DNA from 2 places in the Mesorhizobium sp. WSM2240 genome. Region 2 is predicted to be linked to the other one. Evidence: riboswitches for the same ligand, from Rfam matches in the RefSeq annotation. Region 2 holds a riboswitch; the other holds the start of a gene.
The links. A riboswitch is a leader RNA that binds a small molecule or an ion and turns the genes downstream of it on or off. The one in region 2 is predicted to bind S-adenosylmethionine.
Positions count from the first base shown of each region.

Region 1: it holds a riboswitch for S-adenosylmethionine, as region 2 does, so the genes downstream of both, metA (homoserine O-succinyltransferase) here and ABVK50_RS01920 (O-succinylhomoserine sulfhydrylase) in region 2, are expected to answer to the same signal.

Region 1 is NZ_CP159253.1:4,507,972-4,516,636, reverse strand. Features, by position in the region: gene ABVK50_RS22285 (DUF3108 domain-containing protein) at 1-325, shown strand, start outside; gene ABVK50_RS22280 (EamA family transporter) at 357-1,250, shown strand; gene ABVK50_RS22275 (lysoplasmalogenase) at 1,247-1,912, shown strand; gene ABVK50_RS22270 (cupin domain-containing protein) at 1,931-2,365, opposite strand; gene gloB (hydroxyacylglutathione hydrolase) at 2,371-3,138, opposite strand; gene ABVK50_RS22260 (methyltransferase domain-containing protein) at 3,243-3,992, shown strand; gene ABVK50_RS22255 (DUF1194 domain-containing protein) at 4,045-4,842, shown strand; gene ABVK50_RS22250 (hypothetical protein) at 4,883-5,254, opposite strand; gene metA (homoserine O-succinyltransferase) at 5,473-6,411, opposite strand; SAM riboswitch at 6,459-6,536, opposite strand; gene hisC (histidinol-phosphate transaminase) at 6,650-7,762, shown strand; gene ABVK50_RS22235 (prephenate/arogenate dehydrogenase family protein) at 7,769-8,665, shown strand, end outside.
Region 2 is NZ_CP159253.1:394,915-403,579, forward strand. Features, by position in the region: gene ABVK50_RS01905 (FAD binding domain-containing protein) at 1-336, opposite strand, end outside; gene ABVK50_RS01910 (GntR family transcriptional regulator) at 494-1,183, shown strand; gene ABVK50_RS01915 (2'-deoxycytidine 5'-triphosphate deaminase) at 1,199-2,296, opposite strand; SAM riboswitch at 2,376-2,453, shown strand; gene ABVK50_RS01920 (O-succinylhomoserine sulfhydrylase) at 2,497-3,690, shown strand; gene ABVK50_RS01925 (IS630 family transposase) at 3,729-4,859, opposite strand; gene ABVK50_RS01930 (MATE family efflux transporter) at 5,529-6,869, shown strand; gene ABVK50_RS01935 (quinone-dependent dihydroorotate dehydrogenase) at 7,062-8,150, opposite strand; gene ABVK50_RS01940 (DUF952 domain-containing protein) at 8,147-8,494, opposite strand; gene ABVK50_RS01945 (hypothetical protein) at 8,597-8,665, shown strand, end outside.

The sequences.
Region 1 (8,665 bases), 1.6 Mb from region 2:
CAGCCTGGCGGAAGTCTGCGGGCGCACGATCAAGATCTATGACGGCGAATTGCGCTTCGACCTGACGCTCAGCTACCAATCGACCGGCACCATGGCGATCGACGGCTGGGAAGGCAATACGGTCACCTGCAACGTCCGTTTCAATCCGGTCGCAGGCTACCGCAAGGGTCGCAAGGCGCTGGACTATCTGAAAAACCGCAGTCGCATGACGATCACGTTTGCGCCGCTCGGTACGACCGGGGTATATGGCCCCGTCCGCGCCACGGTCGGCACCCAGATCGGCACGATCACCGTCCAGGCGCGAAGGTTCGAGGCCACGAAATAGCGCGAAATGCCGCGCGCCAGGGATGTGAAGCATGGGGCGCGCCACACTGATCGGCTTTTCGGCAGTCGCCATGTGGGCGTCGCTGGCGCTCTTCACCGACGCCTCCGGCGCGGTGCCGCCGTTTCTGCTCTCTGCCATCACATTCGCGATCGGCACGCTGGTCGGGCTCGTCGCGCGCCTGTTCATGCCGGCTCAGCCGCGGCGTGAAAAAATCCCGCCGCAGGTGTGGATCATCGGCATTGGCGGCCTGTTCGGCTACCACTTCTTCTATTTCACGGCGCTGCGCAACGCGCCGGCGGTCGAGGCCAGCCTGATCGCCTATCTGTGGCCGCTGCTGATCGTGCTCGGCTCGGCGCTGATGCCGGGCGAGCGGCTGCGCTGGAACCATATCGCCGGCGCGCTGCTTGGCCTTGCCGGCACCTTCATGATCGTCACCAAGGGCGGCGGGCTCGCCTTCGAGAGCCGATATCTGTTCGGCTATGCCATGGCGGGGGCATGCGCCTTCCTCTGGTCCGGCTATTCGCTTCTGTCGCGCCGCTTTGCCGCCGTCCCGACCAGCATCGTCACATGGTTCTGCGCCGTGACGTCGGCCCTGTCTCTGGTCTGCCATTTCGCGCTGGAGGAAACCGTGCTGCCGTCGGGCGTTTCGCAGTGGCTGGCGGTGCTCGGCCTCGGGCTGATGCCGGTAGGGGCGGCCTTCTACGCCTGGGACTATGGCGTCAAGCGCGGCAACATCCAGGTTCTTGGCGCTGCCAGCTACGCCGCGCCCCTGCTCTCGACGCTGGTGCTGATCGTGGCCGGCTTCGCCGAGCCGACGCTCAGCATCATCGCCGCCTGCCTGCTGATCACCTCTGGCGCGGTGCTGGCGGCGAAGTCGCTGCTGTTCGGCAAGGGCTCGGCAACGGCGCGCCGGGCCGAAGCATGATGCCGTTTGCCGGCGGCATAGAGGCGACGGCCAACGCGACGCTCCTCTTCTCGCTCGCCGCTGCGGTCGTTTACGGGCTGATCCTGAATACGCGCGAAACGTTGCTGCGCTCGGCCGCCAAGACGCTTGCCGTTGCGCTGCTGGCGGCGCTTGCCTTCATCCACGGCGGGCCGCTCCTGCTTGTGGCCGCGCTGGCGCTCAGCGCCCTCGGCGACGCCTTCCTGTCGCGCGACGGCGACAAGGCATTCCTCGGCGGCCTCGCCAGCTTTCTTGCCGCGCATCTCGTCTATATCGCGCTGTTTTCGCTGGCGGGCGCCGGGCTTGAACCGCTCTGGCAGCCATGGCGGGCGGTTCTCGCCGCAGCCATGGCCGCGTTCGCCGCAACAATGCTCATTATGCTGTGGCAGCGGGTCGGGCCGGATCTGCGCCTGCCGGTCGCGGCCTATGCCGTGGCGATCCTGGGCATGGGCGTTTCAGCGCTGACGCTGGACAATGTCTGGATCATCGTGGGCGCGGTGCTGTTCATGGCTTCCGACGGACTGCTCGCCGTCGAAAAGTTTCTCGTCGCCGCCATCTCCCAACATCGCGAATGGATGCGCCATGCAGTCTGGGCGTTGTACTACGCCGCGCAGCTTATGATCACGCTGGAGTTTCTGCTGTAGTGTAGATTACTATCCGCTTCACCGGCTCGGCTTCGCCTCGCCCTCGGGCTCCCAGCCCGGCTCCGCCAGTTCGAACTGAGCGAATTCGAAGCCGGGCGCGACTGTGCAGCCGACCAGTGTCCACTCGCCGAGGCTTTTCGCCGTCTGCCACCATCCCGCCGGCACGACATGCTGCGGCCGCTCGCCGCCGAGAATATCCGGCCCGAGCCGATGGCTCGAAATGCCGCCGCTCTCCTCGTGAACCGTCAGCTCGATCGCAGCGCCGGCATAGAAATGCCAGACCTCGGCCGCGTCCTTCACCCGGTGCCAGGCCGAGATATCGCCCTTCTCAAGCAGGAAGTAGATCGCCGTCGAGTGGCCCCGGCCGGGACCGTCGCGAAAAGTCTCGGCATACCAGCCGCCTTCGGGATGCCGCTTCATGCCTAGCGCCGCGATGATCTCGGCCGCGGACATTGTCACTAGAAGATGTCCTTGCGCTTGCGGATTTCGGCGAAGACGTCCTCGTCCGACGCTGTTTCCATGCCGAGGTTGCGGCGGATCGCCGGATCGTGCCAGCGCAGGAACGGATTGGTCGCGAGCTCCTCGCCGATCGTCGTTGGCAGTGTCGGCTTGCCTTCGAGGCGCAACCGGTCGATCTCTGCGGCGCGTTCCCTCAGCGCCGAATTGGTCGGATCGACGGAAAGCGCGAAGCGGGCATTGGCCTGCGTATATTCGTGGCCGCAATAGACAGTCGTTTCGGGCGGCAGCGCGGCGAGTTTCTTCAGCGATTGCAGCATCACCGGCGCCTTCGCCTCGAACAGCCGGCCGCAGCCTAGCGCAAACAGGGTGTCAGCGGTGAACGCCACCTTCGACTTGGGAAAATAATAGGAGACGTGGCCTACTGTATGGCCCGGCGTGGAAATCACGCGGATCTCCTCTCCGCCGAACGGGATGACCGAACCATCCTCGACCGTGTCGTCGATGCCGGGAATTTTCGTGGCCTCCGCCTCCGGGCCGATGATGCGCAGGCCGAACCGCTGCTTCAACGCCAGATTGGCCTCGACATGGTCGCCATGGTGGTGCGTCGTGAGGATCACCGTCGGCGTCCAGCCGGTGCGCTCGACAGCGGCAAGGATCGGACGCTCTTCCGGCGCGTCGATCAGCGCCGTCTCCCCGGTCGTCTCATCATGCACGAGCACGCCGAAATTGTCGCTCCGGCACATGAACTGGTCGATCTGCAACGGCATTCTTGCCTCCATTTTTGCGGGGACGATAGGGCGCTCGCCGGCCCGTGTCACCCCTGTCGCGGCCTTTGTTGAACTCGGCGGACATCGCGGATACCGTCGCGCACATGAATTCGGACATCGTCGATCTGCGCTCCTTCTACGCCACCACGCTCGGCCGCATCGCCGAGCGGTCGATCGCTATGGCGCTTGCCTCGATTTGGGCCAGCCTTCCCGATGAGCGGCTGGTGGGGCTCGGCTACGCGCTGCCCTGGCTCGACCGTTTCGGCGCAGATGCCGAGCGGGTCTTCGCCTTCATGCCGGCGACGCAGGGGGCGGTTTTCTGGCCCGCCAATGGGCCTTCCGCGACGGCGCTGGTATTCGACGAGGAACTGCCGCTGGTTGATTCCTCCGTCGACCGCATGCTGCTGGTCCATTCGCTCGAACACGCCGAAAATCCGCGCGAGACCTTGAAGGAGATCTGGCGCGTGCTGGCGCCGGCGGGCCGCGTTGTCATCGTGGCGCCGAACCGCCGCGGCATCTGGGCGCGCTTCGAGCACACGCCCTTCGGCACCGGCAGGCCGTTTTCGCGCGCCCAGCTTAACGCGCTGCTTCGCGAGGCGAATTTCACCCCGTCGGCGTGGTCGGAAGCGCTGCTCTTTCCGCCTTCGAAACGGCGCTGGATGCTGCGCTTCCACAGCATCCTCGAGCGCGCCGGCCGGCGCTGCTGGCCGATTTTTTCCGGCGTCGTCATTGTCGAGGCGCAGAAGCGGCTCTATCAGGGCCTACCCGTCGCAAAGCGCGCCTCCCGCCGCGTCTTCGTGCCGGTGCTTACACCGCAGGGCGCACAGACCGCCAGGATGCCGCCCGAGGTCTGACGGGCCGTGGCCGGGCTGTGCATGGCGGCCGGGGCGATCTATCGTTCCCGACATGAAAGCGGCACTGCCCCTGCTTCTCTGGCTTGCATGCCATTGGCCGGTCCCGGCCCACGCCGACGCCGTTGCGGTCGATGTCGAACTGGTGCTGGCGGTCGACGTGTCCGAATCGATGGACCCGGAAGAGTTCGCCATCCAGCGCGCCGGCTATGCAGCGGCGCTCCGCCATCCCGGCTTCATCCGGGCCGTCCTTTCTGGCCCGAATAGCCGCATCGCGCTCAGCTATTTCGAATGGGCGGGGACGGTTCGCCGGCAGTCAATCGTGCCCTGGCAGGTGATCGACGGCGCCGACAGCGCGCGAGCCTTTGCCGACAGCGTGGAAAGCCTGCCGGCCGACGTGTTCCGGGGCACGTCGATCTCGGCGGCGTTGGACTTTGGCGCGTCTTCGATCGAGACGAACGGTTTCGACGGCGCGCGCCGCGTCATCGATGTCTCCGGCGACGGTCCCAATAATTTCGGCGGCCCGGTCATGCAGGCGCGCGACGCGGCGCTCCGCCGCAACATCGTCGTCAACGGCCTGCCGATCCTGATCCGGCCGTCGCCGATCTTCCCGGCGATCGACCGCTACTACGCCGAGTGCGTTACCGGCGGCCCCGGCTCCTTTGTGCTGCCGATCCGCTCGATCTCGGAGTTCGCGACAGCCATCCGGCGAAAGCTCATCCTGGAAGTCAGCGGAGCCTCGCCCGATCCGCGGGTCCTTCCGGCGCAGGCGGGCGCGCCGGTCGATTGCCTCGTCGGCGAACGCGAAAGGCAGCGGCTTTCGGACCGGTTTTATCCGGAACTGGACAGGTAGGATTCGGCGGCTGTCGCAGCTTCCCGGAAGGGTGCCGCCGTCAGCCTCCCTTGATGATCTTGAAGAAGTTGGTCGCGCTGCCTGTGCGCAACGCTACCATATCCTTGCTGGTGATACGGCCGCTCATAACGCCTGCCATCATGCGTTGACAGAAAACAGGCGGCACCTTGTCGGTCGAAATCCGCATGAACTCGGCAACCTCATGCTTAACCTGCGGATCCCACCACTTCACGATCGAGATGCACTTGTTCAACGCCTGCTGGCGTGCGGCCGGATCTTTCAGTAGTTTCTGGTCGTTTGCATCCTGTTGCCCGGCTGTCGCACAGCCGGCTATCGCAATCATCGCGACAAGAATTGCCCAAGCCCCGTTTCTCATCAGTTCCCCATGCTTTTTGGTATTGTTGGAGAACAACTCTTACGCGTGCAATCCGCGCCTGTAAAAGCGTTCGATTGCATGGTCCGAGATATGCAAAAGAAAAACTGACGCGCGCCGCTTGGCGGCAATACGAGGGGAGCGAGTGCCTGCCGCCTCAGCAAAAAACCGCCTGCTGGCCGAAGAAGTTCCAGAACCACCACGGCATTTGAAGCCGATCTTCTGGTCGTTAGAGTCCAGGGCGGCCAGGAGACGGTTCACGGCATGACGAGTTGCGGGGCTTCGCCGATCTTCTCGATCTCGTATGGCGTGGTCTGATAGACCTGGTTGATCCAGTTGCCGAAGAGCAGATGGGCGTGCGAACGCCAGCGGTTAAGCGGCGGGCGGGCCGGATCGTCGTCGGGGAAGTATTCGTGCGGCACTTCGATCGACACCCCGGCGGCTACATCGCGGTCATATTCTTCCTTGAGCGAAGTCGAATCGTATTCGATGTGGTTGAACATATAAAGCCGGTTGCCGGTCGTTTCGGCGAGCAGACAGGGCCCGGTTTCGTCCGATTCCATGAGCATTTCGAGGCCAGAGCCGGTGGGAATGTCGGCGGCGCGCACCTCCGTCCAGCGCGAGACGGGAATGGCGAAGTCGTCCGAGAAGCCGGCAAGATAAGGCGAGGCGGGAGCGTGGTTGCGGTGACGGAAGACGCCGAAGGCTTTTTTCTCAAGCGTGTGTTTCGCAACGCCGTGGAAATGCCGCGCGGCGGCCATCGCGCCCCAGCAGATGAAGAAGGAGGAATGGACGTGAGAGGTCGTCCAATCGAAGATGCGCGTCAGTTCCTCCCAATAGGAGACCTCCTCGAAGGGCAATAGCTCCACGGGCGCGCCGGTGACGATGAAGCCGTCAAACTTGCGCTCCGCCACCTCTTCCCAGGTCTGGTAGAAGGTAATGAGGTGATCCTCGGGCGTGTTCTTGGGCCTGTGATTGCCGATTCGCACCAGCGTCAGTTCAACCTGCAGGGGCGAGGCGCCGATCAGCCGTGCAAACTGAGTCTCCGTGCGGATCTTGTTGGGCATAAGGTTCAGGAGCCCGATCTGCAGCGGGCGGATATCCTGACGCCGTGCCGTCCGCTCGTCCATGACGGATACGCCTTCGCGGACGAGTACTTCGTGAGCGGGAAGCTGATCGTGAATTTTGATCGGCATGGTACAAGCTCCAAACAAAAAACCGGCTGCGAAATCGCGGCCGGTTCCGGACTTGTTTCGCGGCCCTTTAGCAAGTTGTTTAACGTGGCTGCAAGCCGACCGGCCAAATCACCACGAGGGCCCGCTTGTAAATCCACACTCGGCCGGCGTCAACTGGCCAAGCTTTTTCTCGACAATCCGTGCCTCGGCTTGTATCTCCGTGCGGCCTTCGCGGCTCCCCAAAACCGGACTTTTAGCCATGACGCAGCCGATCGATCAAAGCCGCCCGCAGCCCAAGCCAGGCGTCATGGACATCGCCGCCTATGTGCCGGGCAAGAGCACCGCGCCCGCGGGCGTCGCCAAGGTCCACAAGCTGTCGTCGAACGAAAACCCGCTCGGCGCCTCGCCTGCAGCGATCGAGGCGGCGCGCGAGGTAGCCGGCCAGCTCGAATTCTATCCGGACGGCTCCGCCACCAAGCTGCGCGAGGCGATCGCCGAGGCGCATGGGCTGAACCCGGCGAACATCGTCTGCTCCAACGGGTCGGACGAGATCATCGGCCTGCTCGCCCAGAGTTACCTCCAGCCCGGCGACGAGGGCGTGTTCACCGAGCACGGCTTCCTGGTCTATCGCATCTACATACAGGCCGCCGGCGCCGTCCCTGTCGTCGCCAAGGAAACGAACGAGACCGCCGATGTCGATGCGATCCTGGCCGCGGTGACGCCGAGGACCAAGATCGTCTTCCTCGCCAACCCCAACAATCCGACCGGCACCTACATTCCTTTCGAGGGAGTCCGCCGGCTGCATGCCGGCCTGCCGAAGCATGTGCTCCTGGTGCTCGATGCGGCCTATGCCGAATATGTCCGCCGCAACGATTATGAATCCGGCATCGAACTGGTCTCGTCGTCGCAGAACGTGGTGATGACCCGCACCTTCTCGAAGATCCACGGCCTCGGCGGCGTACGCGTCGGCTGGGCCTATGCGCCGGCCCATATCGTCGATGCGCTGAACCGCATGCGCGGGCCGTTCAACGTCAATGCGGTGGCGATCGAAGCCGGCGCAGCCGCGATGCGCGACCGCGCCCATGTCGAGCGCACTGTCGCGCACAATGAAAAATGGCTCGGCTGGCTGAGCCAGGAACTGCCGAAGCTCGGCCTGCGCGTCACGCCCAGCGTCGGCAATTTCGTCCTGATCCACTTCCCGGCGGACGAGAAGCATTCGGCAGCGGCCGCCGACGATTATCTGACCGCGCGCGGCTATATCTTGCGCAGGGTGGCAGCCTACGGCTTCCCGAATGCGCTGCGCATGACCATCGGCACCGAAGAGGCCAATCGCGGCGTGGTCGCCGCACTCGCTGAATTCCTGAAAAGCTGACCGAAAATGTCCGAAGCCATGTTTGAAAAGATTGCCCTGGTGGGCATCGGCCTGATCGGCTCGTCGCTGGCCCGGGTGATCCGCCGCGAGAAGCTGGCCGGCCACATCGCCATCTCTACGCGCAGCACCGCTACATTGAAGCGGGCGAAGGAGCTCGGCCTCGGCCACTCCTACACGACCGACGCGGCGGAAGCAGTCAGGGATGCCGACCTCGTCATCATCTCCGTGCCGGTCGGCTCGTCGGGCGAAGTCGCCGCGCAGATCGCGCCGGCGCTGAAGGCCGGCGCCATCGTTACCGATGTCGGCTCGACCAAGCGTTCGGTGATCGCACAGATCGAACCGCATATGCCGGCCAACGTCCATTTCATTCCGGGCCATCCGCTCGCCGGCACGGAAAAATCCGGCCCCGACGCCGGCTTCGCAGATCTTTTCGAGAACCGCTGGTGCATCTTCACGCCGCTGCCCGGCACCGACGCCGCGGCGCTCGGAAAACTGTCCGAATTCTGGAGGCGCTGCGGCTCGAATATCGACACGATGGACCCCGAGCACCACGACATGGTGCTGGCCATCGTCTCGCATCTGCCGCACATCATCGCCTACAACATCGTCGGCACAGCTGACGATCTCGAAGCCGTCACCAAGACCGAGGTAATCAAATACTCGGCCTCGGGTTTCCGCGACTTCACCCGCCTTGCCGCCTCCGATCCGACCATGTGGCGCGACGTCTGCCTGCACAACAAGGACGCGATCCTCGAAATGCTGGCGCGGTTTTCCGAGGATCTCGCCTCGCTGCAGCGCGCCATACGCTGGGGCGACGGCGACAAGCTGTTCGACATGTTCACCCGCACCCGCGCCGTGCGCCGCTCGATCATCGAGGCCGGCCAGGATATCGACGTTCCGGAT
Region 2 (8,665 bases):
GGGTTGCTCGACGAAAAGGTTGCCTCCGACGGTGGCCATGTTGCGGATGGTCGGGGATGCGATCGTGTCGATCGCCGGCCCCAGGAAGGCGAGCTCCGGCCTCTCCTGCAATTCGCTAAGTGAGGTGGCCGCGCCGATGGAGACCTTGCCGTCGCTGACAAAGATTCCGGAGAGACCGGCCTTGCGGAGACTTACCAGCGTATCGAAGCTGTCCGTGCCGTAATTCAGAACCGGCATCACTACCGTACCGCCGGCCATCAGCGCCGCGCCGGGATGCTTGGCCAGTGCTTCCTGTGCGAGGGCGAGCGAGCCCGGCACGATTACCGCCTGCAACATCGGTGTCCTCCCAGACGAGAGTGGGCTTTCCGCCTCTTGATTATCCATTATCGATAAACAAGAATTATTTTGTCAACCGCGATGGCGGGAAATATGATGCTGCATTGCGCAAGCGGCGAAGCGGCGACCTTGAAGGCGGAACGGGCGGACAGTGGGCATGAACCAACTGCGCAAGATCGGATCAGCGGATACAGCGCCGGAGGCGGCGTTCGTGAACGTTCCCCTGCGCCAGCGGCTCAAGGAGGCGCTGCTGCGGCGCATACTGGGCGGCCACTACCATCCCGGCGAACGGCTGGTGGAATTGCGGATTGCGCAGGAATTCGGGACGAGCCAAGGTCCAGTACGCGAGGCGCTGCGCGAGCTGGAGGCGACCGGCCTCGTCACCAATTTACCGCGGCGCGGGACATATGTCGCCGAGGTGATGGGCGAAGGGCTGCGCGAGATCTATGCGGTGCGCGGCGCGCTCGAGGAGCAGGCGACCAGGACCGCCACGGCCAAGCGGAGCTGCGATCTGGCTCTTCTGCAGCGCGAGGTCGACATGATGCATGCGGCCGCGCTGGCGGCCGATACGCATGGCGTGGTCGAGCATTCGGTAAAGTTCCACCGTGCCATCATGCAGGCGGCCGGCAACCGGCTGCTGCTCAACATCTGGCAGTCGCTGCAGATCGAGACCCGCACCACCATCACGATGCTGGTCGAAGGCCTCGACCTTGTCGAGATCGCCGACAGTCATCAGCCGATCGTCGACGCGATCGCGAGCGGCGACGCCGAGCGGGCGGCGTGCGTGGCGCGCGAGCACCAGGAATATTTCGAGCGGCTGCCGGTGCCGACGCGCACCGGATCCTGAGTTGCGCGTCCGGCGTCAGTCCGCCGGACGAAAATGCTTCGAGAGTTTCAGGCCCTGCGCCTGGTAGTTCGAGCCGAGATCGGTCCCGTAGAGCGCTTTCGGCCGCGACAGCATGTGCTCGTAGACGAGGCGGCCGACGATCTGGCCGTGCTCGAGGATGAACGGCACTTCGTGGCTGCGCACTTCCAGCACAGCGCGGCTGCCGGTACCGCCGGCGGCCGAATGGCCGAAACCGGGATCGAAGAAGCCGGCATAGTGCACCCGGAATTCGCCGACCAACGGATCGAAAGGCGTCATCTCGGCGGCGTAGAGCGGAGGCACGTGCACCGCCTCGCGCGACACAAGGATGTAGAACTCGTCCGGGTCGAGGATGAGTTCGCCCGCCCCGCCGCGATTGTAGAGCGGCTCCCAGAAATCATAGACGCCGTGGGCGGCGCGCTTGTCGACGTCGACCAGGCTGGTGTGGTGCTTGCCGCGATAGCCGATCAGGCGGCCGGCATCGCCGCTGAGGTCGATCGAGAGCGCTATGCCGCCGCCGGAAATGTTCGGCATTTCGGATGCGACCAGCGTTTCGCCAGCGTGCAGCCGGTGAAGCTCCGTTTCCGAAAGCAGCGCGTTGCCGATGCGGAAGCGGATCTGGGAAAGCCGCGAGCCGGTGCGCGCGATGATCGGGAAGGTGCGGGGGCTGACCTCCAGATAGAGCGGGCCGGAATAGCCGGCCTGGATCTTGTCGAATTCCTGGCCGCGATCGGTCATGACGCGGGTGAAGATGTCGAGGCGTCCGGTCGAGCTTTTCGGATTTGCCGAGGCCGACACGCCGGCCGGCAGGTTCAGGCTTTCGAGCAGCGGCACGATGTAGACGCAGCCGGTCTCGAGCACCGCGCCGTTTGTCAGGTCGATCTCGTGCAGCTTCAGCCGATCGAGCTTTTCCGAAACGCGACAGTTCGGTCCCGGCAGGAAGCTGGCGCGCACCCGCCAGGCTTTCTCGCCGAGCCTCAGGTCGAGGCTTGCCGGCTGGATCTGGTCCGCGTCGAGCGCTTTGGCAGACACCAGCGCGCCGGACTGAAACAGCCCCGCAATGTCCTGGTCCGGAAGAATGCCCGTCTGCCGCAAGCGCGTCCGCTCCTTTAAAATATCCGGCGAGGTTTAATGAAGCCGGCAATTGACGCAAGCCGGCCGTGGGTCTAATGGACATTTATCCCGTGGTGATTTGGCCGGTCGGCTTGCAGCCACGTTAAATAAATCGCTAAAGGGCCGTTGATGGACCGGTTGCGATTTTCGCGGCCGGTTTTTTGTATTTTGGGGACAGCGCAATGACCATCGAAAAGAAGCGCAACTGGAAGCCAGCCACCCAGCTCGTGCACTCCGGAACGCTGCGTTCGGGCTTCGGCGAGACCTCCGAGGCGATCTACCTGACGCAGGGCTATGTCTACGACACTGCCGAAGCCGCCGAAGCCCGTTTCAAGGGCGAGGAGCCGGGCTTCATCTATTCGCGCTACGCCAATCCGACCGTCGACATGTTCGAAAAGCGCATGTGCGCGCTGGAGGGCGCCGAGGACGCGCGCGCCACGGCGTCGGGCATGGCGGCGGTGACGGCGGCGATTCTGTGCTCCCTCACGGCCGGCGACCATATCGTTGCCGCGCGCGCGCTGTTCGGCTCCTGCCGGTGGGTGGTCGAGACGCTGGCGCCGAGATACGGCATCGAGGCGACGCTGGTCGACGGCACCAGGATCGAGAATTGGGAGAGGGCGGTGCGCCCCAACACCAAGCTCTTTTTCCTCGAAAGCCCGACCAACCCGACGCTCGAAGTCATCGACATCGAGGCCGTGGCAAGGCTCGCCAATTCGATCGGCGGCCGGCTGGTGGTCGACAATGTATTCGCCACCCCGCTGCAGCAGAAGCCGCTCACGCTCGGCGCGCATGTCGTCGTCTATTCGGCGACCAAGCACATCGACGGCCAGGGGCGGTGTCTCGGCGGCATCATCCTGTCGGACAAGAAGTGGATCGACGAGAATTTGCACGACTATTTCCGCCACACCGGCCCGAGCCTGTCGCCGTTCAACGCCTGGACGCTTCTCAAGGGGCTGGAGACGCTGCCGCTGCGGGTGCGCCAGCAGACGGAAAGCGCCGGCAAAATCGCCGATTTCCTGGCCGAGCGGCCAGAGGTTTCGCGCGTGATCTATCCGGGACGCAGCGATCATCCGCAAGCCGATCTCGTGAAGAAGCAGATGCTCGGCGGCTCGACGCTGATCTGCCTCGACCTGAAGGACGGCAAGAAATCCGCCTTCGCCTTCCAGAACGCACTGGACGTGGTGCTGATCTCCAACAATCTCGGCGACGCCAAAAGCCTGATCACGCACCCCGCGACCACCACGCACAAGAACCTCTCCGACGAGGCGCGCGCCGAACTCGGCATCGGGCCAGGGACGCTGCGCCTTTCGGTCGGGCTGGAGGATACAGACGATCTGCTGGAGGACATCGAGCAGGCGCTGCGGGCGGTGGGGTGAGGTAACACGTCTATTGGCGGTCTGCCGCAGGGGACAGTTTACTTTTTTCCGCCAGCGCGAACCTCTAGACTGCCGCTGCCTTTCCGCGGAAGAAAGTAATACCCGGTCTGGCCGATAACCCGAAATTGCTCGGGTCGAACGATAACGAAATTGTCGTTGACGGTATCGCGGATGGTCTTCCAGTTCCGCGGCAGGGTGGATTTGAAGAAGCGCATGATGGCGTCGGCGAAGGCGCGGAAATTGTCGTAGTAGCGGTTGTGGGTGACATGCTCGTGCATGACTTTCCACAATCGCTCGATGGCGTTGAGATTGGGGGCGTAAGCGGGCAGGAAATGCAGCCGGATGCGGCATCCTGGCCGCGTCAGCCAGCCTCTGACGGCCTCGCCGCGGTGAACCGGCGCCCGGTCGAGGATAAGGTGGATCACACGTTTGTTTGGGTTGGCGCGCTCCAGCTTGGCAAGCAGATCGATCGTCGTCTGTGTCGACATCTTCAGTGTTTCGATCAGCTGCAGGTCGAAGTTCTCCAGGCACAGTGCGCCCATGAGGTTCATGCGTTCACGGCCCTTGCCGCGCTTGACGGCGAGCTTGTCGCCGCGCCGGATCCAGCCATAGGCCGGCCGGCTTTGATACTCGGGATGCACGGCATCGCTGAAGTAGACGATCTCGTCGGGCTCGAGCCGGTTGAGCAGCTTATCGTAGCAGGTCACGAAAGCTTCCTGCGCCGCCGCGTCGGCCTTGGCCGGCAGCCCCTTGGGCTTGCGGTAATCGAAACCCAGCCGGTGCAACAGCTGGATCATTCCCGGTTTGGAATAGGCGATCCCGTAGCGCCGTTCGACATGCGCCATCACCGCCGCCGTGCTCGGAAAAAGCTTGGCCGACAACGTCTCGACCAGTTCGGCTTCCTGGCAGCGCGACAGCTTGCTCTGGCTGCCCTTCCAGCCGAAGCTCCGCAACGCTTGCGTTCCGTCGGTGGTAAAAGCCTTGTGCCAGCCGCGCACCGTGTCGTCGTCGAGGTAGAGCGCCCGCGCTACATCTTCACAGCTCCAGCCGTCGTCCAGCAGCAGGATGGCGTTGGCACGGCGCGCAACCCCGTGCCTCTCCGTCGGCCGCCGCACCACCGCCTGCAGATAGGCACGCCCTTCCTCGCTGAGAAAACCGCCGCGAATCATGCGGCCAAAAGAATCGACCCCAAACTACCTGTCAACCTCTTCTTCGCGTTGTCAGCGAGTCGGGGTAAAACTGTCCCCGGCACGCATCTCTCCGTTGCCACGCTGCGTTTCCGCCCTGGCTGTTGCAAGAAGTCGGGAAGCGGGGCGCATGGCCTTGCCTACCGAAACTTAAATACGTGGCGCAGCTTCCGCGCCCCGCCGGTGTCTGTCGCCCGGTCGACCGGTCACGCGCCCCGCTCCATGTTCTTTCCATGGACAATGACGCGCGGATGATCCGCCTTCAGCCAGGCATTGGCGCCTGGCTTCCGGAATGCCGGCCCGTCGGACGCCCTCGGAGCCATGGGTTCCGATCCCATGGCGGGAGGTCACCGCCGTTCTGCCTGATACCCGGTGCGCACCAGGTCCCGCCAGAACGGTGAGGCCATTATGCGGGAGGGCTAGATATGTGGACAAATCGGGTGCGAAGATTTTTCAAGAATCTGACATCCCATTGATACGGAAGGGGTATTTCTTCGCTTTGGCCGAAATTGGTGTGGATTCTATCCACAAAGGAGGCTGTTCGACGGTTGAGCCCTCCAATGATTTGCCGCGGGCTTCGGCTTGCGCCGGCATGGCCGCCGTGGGACATGTTCCGGCCCGCCGGTAACTCAGGGAATCGAGCGCGAAAGTATGCGGCAGCAACAGCCAGAAGCGGTTTCGGCGAGACCTTTCGCGGTGACGCACCGCAGCGTGCTGTCGATAGCCATACCGATGACGCTCGCTTATCTGACGACGCCTATGCTCGGGCTGGTCGACACGGCCGTGGTCGGGCAATTCGGAGACGCAGCGCTTTTAGGCGGCCTGGCGGCGGGCGCGCTGGTGTTCGACGTGGTCTTCACCACCTTCAACTTCCTGCGTTCAGGAACAACCGGGCTGGTGGCGCAGGCATTCGGTCGCGGCGACGAAATAGAGGAGCAGGCGGTGTTCTGGCGCGCTTTCGCCATCGCGCTGGTCGCGGGCCTGGTGCTGGCGGCATGCGCGCCGCTGGTTTCGATCGTTGGCATCTGGTTCATAGATGCGGAACCCGGCGTCAACGCTGCGCTGGACGAATATGTCCGAATAAGGTTTCTCGGGGTGCCGTTCGCACTGATCAATTACGCGATCCTCGGCTATGTGCTCGGCAGGGGCGAGGGCGGGCTCGGCCTGGTCCTGCAACTCGTCCTCAACAGCATCAACATCGCGCTGTCGATCATGCTCGGCTTGTGGCTCGCATGGGGCGTGGCGGGCGTCGCTTGGGGCACGGTCATCGGCGAGTTCGCGGCCATGCTGCTCGGCCTCGCCATCATCGTCGTCCGCTTTTCAAAATCGCCACGCCTGCCGCGCGAGCGGCTTCTGCACGCCGAACCGTTCTGGGCCATGGTTTCACTCAACCGCGACATCATGATCCGGTCCTTCTCTCTGCTGGCGGCGTTCGCCCTGTTCACGCGACAAGGCGCGCAGTTCGGCACGCTGACGCTCGCCGCGAATGCGGTGCTGATGAACTTCTTCATGATCTCGGGCTTCTTCCTCGACGGATTCGCGACCGCCGCCGAGCAACTGGCAGGGCGCGCCGTCGGCGCGCGCAACGTTACCGCCTTCCGGCGAGCCGTGTGGCTGACGTCGATATGGGGCTTCGGCCTTGCCGGCGTCGCCTGCGCCGCGTTTCTGCTCGCTGGGCGCGACCTGATCGCGCTGATCACGACGGCGGAGGATATTCGCGACATAGCCTCGGCCTATCTGCCATGGGCGGCGTTCACTGCCGTCAGCGGCGTGCTCGCCTTCCAGATGGACGGCGTCTTCATCGGCGCGACCTGGTCGACCGACATGCGCAATATGATGCTGCTCTCGCTTGGCGTGTCCGTGGCCGCCATGCTGGTGCTGACCGGGTCCTTCGGAAATCACGGCCTGTGGGCGGCGCTGCACATCTTCCTGGTCGTGAGGGGACTGAGCCTGCTGGCGATACTTCGGCTGCGGCTTCGGACATTCAGTTGAGGCCGGCCTGCGGCTTTCACGGGGTTCCAGTTTGCGCTGCCCCTCACCCTTACCCTCTCCCCATGAAAAATGGGAGAGGGAGACATCCGCGTTGCTGCCAATCGCCGTTGGCGGAAACTAGCGTCAGCGACGACGCCCCCTCTCCCCGGTTTTCACGGGGAGAGGGTAAGGTGAGGGGCGATTTGCAAAGCGCTAAAGCGGCTTGGCGGCCCAATGGTCCAGCCGGCTGTCGCGTAGACTGCCAATGCTTGAAAGGCCCTCGCGTTCAGCGAAACGCGCCATATCGCCGACGATGCGGCCGGGGAGCGCCGGACCTGCATAGATCATCCCGGTATAAAGCTGCACGAGATCGGCCCCGGCACGGATTTTTTCGAGTGCAGTCTCGGCGGAGTTGACGCCGCCGACGCCGATCAGCGCCAGATCGGGCCCGACGAGCCGGCGCATTTTTGCGAGCACAGTGGTGGAGCGCTCGAATAGCGGTTTTCCCGACAGGCCGCCGGCCTCGCCCGAAAGAGCGACCGATTGCAAAGTGGGGCGGGAGATCGTCGTGTTCGAGACAATGACGCCGTCGATCGCAGCGGCGGCGACTTCGGCCGCTATGTCCTCGAGCTCGGCCTCGGCCAGATCGGGTGCGATCTTCAAAAACAGCGGCGTTTTTCGCCCCGCGCCGTCGGCAAGCGCCGCCCGAGCGGCGGTGACGCGTGACAGGAGTTCGGCGAGCTCGGTGCGCGCCTGCATGTTGCGCAGACCCGGCGTGTTGGGCGACGAGATGTTGACGGTCAGATACGAGGCGTAGCGGGCGAAGCGCTTCACGCCCAGTCCATAGTCGGCGATGCGGTCGGCGCTGTCCTTGTTGGCGCCGATGTTGACGCCGACAATGCCGGGGCGGCCGGCCCGCGCGGCGAGCCGCTCTTCGCAGCGGACATGGCCCTCATTATTGAAGCCAAGCCGGTTAATGACGGCTTCGTCCTTCGTCAGCCTGAAAATGCGCGGCTTCGGATTGCCCGGCTGCGGCAGCGGCGTGACGCTGCCGATCTCGGCGAAGCCGAAGCCGAGATTGAGCAGCGCATCGGGCACTTCGCCGTTCTTGTCGTAGCCGGCGGCCATGCCCAGCGGGTTCGGGAAATCCAGCCCGCACGCGCGGACCTTCAGCCGGCGGTCGACGGGCGGCCTCGCGGCGACCGGCAATCCGCATTTCAGCGCCTTGATCGACAGGCCGTGCGCAGTTTCCGGATCGAGCGTGAAGAGCAGCCTCTGGCCGAGCCGGTCGATGGCGTTCATGAAGGCTCCAGCGGCGGAAATTCATGGCCGTTCGCGCCGAGCGGCAGCGGCTTCGCCCAGATCACCGCGGACAGGTCGAGAGCGCCGTAGAGATGCGGGAACAGCGCGCCGCCGCGCGAAACCTCGTATTTCAGCGCTGGTCCGAGCCTTTCGGCGTCGATCGCCACCAGGAGCAGGCCGGACTGGCCGGCGAAATGGCGCGTCGCTGTCTCCTCGACCTGATCGGCGGTGGAGAAGTGGATGAAGCCGTCGGCGATGTCGATCGGCGCGCCGGAAAACACTCCGGAATTTTCGGCCTCGCGCCACAGCGCTTCCGGGCATATCTTGTAAACGGTCTGTCGCATGCGGGCCCTATAGGCCAGAAGCCGGGCCGGGAAAAGGGAGGCGTCTCCCTATTTACGGCGAAAACCGCGGGCATCCTGCCCCGATCGCGAATGGAGGAAGTCATGCGTGCCACTGCCACCGTCGCTGCTGCGATCGTCATGTCGTTTGCGGGCGCACCGGTCTTCGCCCAG